DNA from 2 places in the Butyricicoccus sp. AM27-36 genome. Region 2 is predicted to be linked to the other one. Evidence: riboswitches for the same ligand, from Rfam matches in the RefSeq annotation. Region 2 holds a riboswitch; the other holds the start of a gene.

Region 1 (3,411 bases), on a different contig from region 2:
GCTGCTGCATGAGTTCGTCCCATATATGGAGCTGCATTGCAATCTGGCCACTATGGAGCAGGAGGCCCGGCGTCCCCTGCGATCCGGGGAAACCCTGACGCCGGAACAGACCGCTTATTTCAACGCGGTTTTGGACTATGTAAAAGAGTGCCGCCCGCTTCTCAATCAGGGCCAGTACCACTTGCCGGAGCCGCCGCAGCTTGCCGACTTCGACCAGAGCTTGCAGGACTACAAAAAACAGATCGAGGCAGAGCTGGAACAGGAGGCCGCCACTGCCGGGCTGACGGTGGAGGAATATGTTGCCTCTGACTATGAGGCCCCGGCGCAGCCCAACTTTTCCATCTACCAAGTGCCGCCCGGCCCGGAGGGGCGCGACTTCCGCTATCGTTCCTATGAGGAATTGCAGGCGGATGGGCTTTCGGTGGACAGGAAGAATTACCAGCTTATCTACTCCGCGCCGCTGGACAAGGACATCACACTGGACGAGATTTACCGCCGCTTCAACATGGAACATCCCGCCGATTACAAGGGACATTCCCTCTCGATGGGGGATATTGTGGTGTTCCGGCAGGATGGAAAACAGACCGCCTACTATGTGGACGAGGGGGCCGACTACCGGCAGGTGCCGGAGTTTTTCGCCCAGCCGGAAAAGCAGCTCACGCCGGACGAGTGCATGACCGGCGAACAAATCCAGACGCCGAGAGGCCGTTTCTATCTGACCGACAGGAGCCGGGAACAGATGGAGGCCGCCGGGTATGGATTCCACCACCAGTCGGAGGACGGCAGGTATCTTATTATGGCAAACGGCACAAGAGCCTTTGCCATCCCCGCCCAGCCAGAAAGCCATATCAAGACGGCGGAAATGTCCACCGAGCAGAACTACAACATGATCGACGGCATGATGAACAACGCCCCGTCTATGGAGGAACTGGAAGCAAGGGCAAAAGCCGGGGAACAGATTTCCCTTTTGGATGTGGCCGAGGCAACCAAGGCGGAGGCCAAAAAGCCCAAGCAGACCCAAAAGACAACGCAGAAACAAAAGAAGCCGTCCATCCGGGCGCAGCTTGCCGCCGCCAAGGAGGAGCAGAAAAAGAAGCCCCCGGCGCGGGAAAAATCAAAAGAAATGGAGGTATGAGGAATGTATTTCACCGTGGAAGAAGAAAACCTGATCTGTCTGTACCACAACGCCGACCGCCGCAGGACGGCGGCAAATCTCCGGGCAGCTTTGCCGGACATGGACAAGGAAATGGCAGCGCTGGCCTGCCAGACCGCCGATAAGTTGGACACCATGAGTGACGCCGACTTTGCGGCGCAGCGGTTCCACTTCACAGACGAATAAGCAAAACGCCGGGCGCGGAGGTGTCAAAGCCTCTGCGTCCGGCGCTTCTTTTTTGTCCATTTTTCCGCATTTAGAACCCCGTTTTGAGGGGAACAGGATAACTTTATCCACCTGCCTGCCGACCATGCGGAAAAACCCTTGATTTCCGTGGACTTTTATCGCCCTAAATGCGTAGACTTGACTTTTGGGGACTTCTTAACTATAATAATACTCAAGCAGGGGGACTACCTTGTAGTTGAGAAGGTTAAAACCTGACCCTTTGAACCTGTTGGCTAATACCAACGCAGGGAGCTGAAGAATACAGATTCGTATTTTTTGGACATTCTCTGTTTTGGGAATGTCCTTTTTTAATTGAATAAGATATGATATGTGTTTGCGAGGGAACTGAACAAGTTGAAAAAGGTAAGACCTGACCTCTGGACCTGTCGGCTAATACCGGCGTAGGGAAGCAATTTCTTACGCTCGTATTGCGTCTGAAAGAGCTTCTAATTGTTTTAGAGGCTCTATTTTTTTATCTTAGGAGGATCAAACATGGCATTTATGAAAGACATCTTAACCCACAACATCCCCATTTGGGAAGAATGTGCAGCTACCCCATTTGTGCAGGAAGTGCAAACTGGAAAGCTACCTCTTGAAAAATTCAAGAGATATATGATTCAGGATAGTATCTATCTGAAAAACTATGCCCGCATATACGGAAAGGCAATTTTTCATGCTGCTACATTAAGAGAAATTCAGCTTTACTACTCCATGCTGAACTTTGTAAATGATACGGAATCGGAAGTGCGGCTGGATTATCTAAAGCAATTTTGCATAACAGATGATGATATTGAACTGATCGCCCCTTTGCCTGAAAATCAAAATTACATTGATTTCATGTTTGAGATTGCGTCACATGGAAAGAATGAAGAAATTTTAATGGCGGTTCTTCCCTGTATGCTAAGTTACAGCTATATATTCCGCAAATTGGCGGCTGTTCCTACAAGCAGACAGTCAAGATATTGGGACTTTATCAAAGATTATGCGGATGAACAATATGCAGAAAGCTGCAAAGAATGGTCTGCTTTTGCAGAGCATAAATGTGCCGGGTTATCAGTAGCAAATAAAAAGTATCTGGCTGATATTTTTGAAAAAGCAAGTTTGTTAGAGCTTGCTTTTTGGAAGATGGCCTATCGGAACGAGAGAATGGAGGAAAATGCAAAATGAAAAAAGTATTGTCCATTGCCGGATCAGATTGCAGCGGAGGTGCAGGTATTCAGGCTGATTTGAAAACTTTTTCTGCTCACGGTGTATTTGGAATGAGTGTTATTGTTTCTGTTGTTGCAGAGAACACCAGCCGTGTTATCGACATCCAAGATATTACCCCGGATATGATTGAAAAACAGATTGACGCCGTATTTGAAGATATTGAAGTGGACGCAGTAAAAATCGGTATGCTTTCTACACCAGAATGTATGAAAGCGGTGGCAAAGAAACTATTACAATATAAGCCCCAAAATGTCGTAATCGACCCGGTTATGTATGCCAAAAATGGCTGCCCATTGATGAATCCTACGGCGGTTTCCACCTTGATAGACACAGTAATTCCACTGGCCGATGTACTTACTCCGAATATTCCAGAGGCAGAGAAAATAGCGGATATGCAGATTTCCACAGTTTCAGATATGGAGGCTGCCGCAAGAAAAATATATGCCATGGGTTGTAAGGCGATTGTTGTCAAGGGTGGACATCATATAGGAAATGCTGTTGATGTCCTATTTGATGGAGAAAATTTCTACCATTTTGAAACATCCCGCATTGATACGAAAAATACTCATGGGACAGGCTGTACCTTTTCTTCTGCAATCGCTTCCCAGCTTGCAAAGGGAAAAAGTGTTCCGCTTGCAGTCGAATCTGCAAAGGCTTATGTCACAATGGCAATCGAACACTCTCTTGCGATTGGAAAAGGCTGTGGCCCGACGCACCATTTCTACGAATTGTATCAGCATGGTTTATCTAAAGAATAGGCAGGTGCAAAATGAACTTTGATTATACACTTTATCTTGTTACTGATCGTCAACTAATGAGCTGCG
Region 2 (3,411 bases):
TAACGAAATCGCCGCAGCCGCACGCACGCGACAGACGCGCAATGCGAACCGCCTCGTCGGCATTGCGAGCACCCGAGGTGTTCGGCAGCAGCGTTACGCCCTCCGGAATATAGTCGAGGATGTTAGCCGTGCCGCCCTCATTTGCGCGGCGCAGCGCCAGCGTGATGATCTGTGCGCCTGCGTTCTGCACGGCAGCGTTGATCAGGTCGAGCGAATACTTGCCGGAACCAAGGATAAAGCGGGATTGGAACTCATGTCCGCCGATTACAAGTGTATCTTTCATGTGAAAAACTCCTTTTTCTTGCCCCATTTAAGGGAAATGTGTAAACTGATAGTATAAATAAGAAAGGGGAACGTAAAAGTGAAAAGGTTTATCGAAGAATTCAAAGCCTTCGCGCTGCGCGGCAACGTGATGGACATGGCGATCGGTGTTATCATCGGCGGTGCGTTCACCAGCATTGTCACCTCGCTGACCGAAAACCTTATCAACCCGATCCTCGGCCTGTTCGGCGGCACCGATTTAAGCGGTTTCGTGCTGAATCTCGGCGGTGTGGAGCTGCGCTACGGTGCATTCATCACCTCGATCATCAACTTTTTGATCATGGCGTTCGTGCTGTTCTGTCTGCTCAAAGCGGTCAATAAGCTGACTGCGCTCGGCAAAAAGCCGGAAGCACCCGCAGAGCCGACCACCAAGGTCTGCCCGTTCTGCTGCAGCGAAATTCCAATCAAGGCCGTGAAATGCGCGCACTGCGGTTCCGATCAGCCGAAAGAATAATGGAGAGTGGAGAATGAAAGCTGCGGCTTCCGTTCTCCATTTTCTATTTACGGCTCCGTTTCGCCAATGAGCAGACGCAGCACCATGGTTCCCTCGTGTGCCGAGCAGACCGCTACGCGCGGCGCCATCAGACCGAGACCGTCGGCTACATCGCTTGTACCGTCGCCGCAGAGGTACACATGGCCGAAGCGTTTTTCGGTCTTGATCAGGTTCGCTGAGCCGTAGCCTGCCATGCCGCTGCCCGACACGACCGGCTTTTCCGGCAGTCTGGTAAGCAGATTCTCGAGCAGCATAGCCTTCTGATCCGGCTTGTCGAACGCCTCCACGACCACATCACAGCCGGAGAACAGCCGCTCCACGTTGGACGGAACGACCCGCTCGGTGTAAGTCTCGTAGGTGAGATACGGATTGATGGCCTCAAGCTGCTCGACAAGCGCGAGCGTTTTCGGGATGCCAAGGTCTTTCATCGTGTAATGCTGACGGTTGAGGTTGGTGATATCCACCACATCGAAATCCACGAGGATGAGATGACCGACACCCAGCCGCGCCAGAAAAATCGCAAGGTTGGAGCCAAGCCCGCCCAGACCCGCAATGCCGACACACGCCTTGTCCAGCTTAGCCTGAATATCCGCGCCGTGGCGTTCCACCAGTGCGTCATGCAGTTGTTCTTTGGTTAAAATCATGATTTTTCTCCTGTAATCACGCGCAGCGTGCATTTAATCGGAAAGAAATTGCATTGCAATTTCTATGAAAACCGGGAGCATGTATCTCGGTTTTCATACCAGTAAAAAATGTGTGTACCGCTCGCGGCGCGCAAATTTCTTTGGGATATATCCGCGTTTTACGCAGTATGTCCCCTTCGCACCAAACTGTGGTTTGGTGCGAAGGGTATCAGCCGCCGCCCACGAAGCATACGACTTCCAGATGGTCTGCATCGGTCAACTTCTCTTCCGCGAACTGCGCGCGCGGAATGATGGTGCCGTTCTTCTCGACAGCCACACGCTGCGGGTCGTGACCCAGCTCATTCAGCAGACCCAGTACGGTGCCCTCTGCGGGCACTACTCGGTCTTTTCCGTTAACTTTCATGCAAATATCCTCTTTTCCGCAAGAAAAAATGCTCCGGTTTCACCATTCGGTAAAACCGGAGCATTAAAATTTCAAGTATATGCGACAGCTTCCCTACGATGGTGCTAACCAACAGGTTCAAAAGGTTAGGCTCTCGCCCTCTCAGCCGCTCATCACGGCACCCTTGCTTGCAAATACAGTATGCACCTCATTCTCCCACTTGTCAAGCACATTTTTTTCGGATATAATGCAGTTATACAATGCAAACATTCGTTCGAAAGGAGATGATGACCGATGGACAGAACCATTCTGCACTGCGACTGTAACTCGTTTTTCGCGAGTGTGGAAACGCTGCTCGACCCGTCGCTCGCCGATGGTCCGACCGCGGTCTGCGGTGATCCGGAGAGCCGCCACGGCATCATTCTCGCCAAGAACGAGAAGGCCAAAGCCTTCGGCGTACAGACCGCCGAGACCATCTGGCAGGCGAAACGAAAATGCCCGGATTTACGGCTGGTAGCACCGCACCGGAGCGAATATGTGAAGTTTTCGCGCAAATGCAACGAGTTGTACCTGCAGTACACCGATCTTGTCGATCCGTTCGGCATTGACGAATCCTTCCTTGATGTCACCGGCTCGATGCACCTGTTCGGCTCCGGCGAGCATATCGCGGACGAGCTGCGCCGCCGCATGCGCGAGGAGGTCGGACTGACCATCTCGGTCGGCGTGTCGTTCAACCGCGCGTTCGCCAAGCTCGGCAGCGATTACAAAAAGCCGGATGGCACGACGGTCTTTTCGCGCGAAAATTTCAAGCAGCGCGTGTGGTCCTTGCCCGCGAACACGCTCCTGTATGTCGGCAAACGCGCCAGCGACCGGCTGAACCGACTGGGCGTACGCACGATCGGCGAGCTTGCCGCCTGTGATCCGGCGTTTATCCACAGCATTCTGGGCAAAAACGGCGATCTTCTGCTGCGTTACGCCAGAGGCGAGGACGATGAGCCTGTGCGCTCGTTTTACGCGGAACGAGAAGTCAAATCGGTCGGCAACAGCATGACGTTCGCGCACAATCTGCTCGGCGCGGACGAATGCCGCATGGGCATCACGGCGCTGTGCGACAATGTCGGCAGACGTTTGCGAAAGCGCGGCATGGTGTGCCAGACCGTGCAGCTCGGCATCCGCGACCCGGAATTTCACAACCGCTCGCGTCAAATAACGCTTGAGCGGCCGACCAATTCCACGCGTGCGCTCATCGACCTGTCCATGCAGCTGCTGCTCGGACATTGGCCGATGGACAAGCCGGTGCGCCTGCTCTCGGTCACGGCAGCCAATCTGCTGCCGGAAAATCAGTCGTGCGAGCAGCTTTCGCTGTTTGACGCCACCGAGGATATCCAGAAGCGCGACCGTCAGCATAAGCTCGACCAGACGGTTGACGCGCTGCGGCAGAAATTCGGTGATAAATCAGTCATGTTCGCGCATTCGGTGAAGAAAAAGGATAAAACGGATAAAAAATGAGGACATATCTGCCGGATATGTCCTCATTTTTGCGTTACTGCGTTAGCCGGAAGGATACCGCC

The links. Region 2 has a riboswitch for thiamine pyrophosphate ahead of thiS (sulfur carrier protein ThiS). Riboswitches for the same ligand answer to the same signal wherever they lie in the genome.
Region 1: linked by a shared signal. The riboswitch ahead of DW724_RS08315 (TenA family protein) and the one ahead of thiS (sulfur carrier protein ThiS) in region 2 are both predicted to bind thiamine pyrophosphate.

The regions. Positions count from the first base shown of each region.
Region 1 covers NZ_QUJR01000005.1:90,891-94,301, reverse strand. The annotation lists gene DW724_RS08325 (LPD25 domain-containing protein) at 1-1,135, shown strand, start outside; gene DW724_RS08320 (transposon-transfer assisting family protein) at 1,139-1,339, shown strand; TPP riboswitch at 1,547-1,646, shown strand; gene DW724_RS08315 (TenA family protein) at 1,871-2,545, shown strand; gene thiD (bifunctional hydroxymethylpyrimidine kinase/phosphomethylpyrimidine kinase) at 2,542-3,345, shown strand; gene thiE (thiamine phosphate synthase) at 3,357-3,411, shown strand, end outside.
Region 2 covers NZ_QUJR01000002.1:234,995-238,405, reverse strand. The annotation lists gene DW724_RS04775 (thiazole synthase) at 1-283, opposite strand, end outside; gene mscL (large conductance mechanosensitive channel protein MscL) at 362-775, shown strand; gene thiF (sulfur carrier protein ThiS adenylyltransferase ThiF) at 823-1,458, opposite strand; gene thiS (sulfur carrier protein ThiS) at 1,667-1,861, opposite strand; TPP riboswitch at 1,934-2,036, opposite strand; gene dinB (DNA polymerase IV) at 2,135-3,349, shown strand; gene DW724_RS04750 (hypothetical protein) at 3,384-3,411, opposite strand, start outside.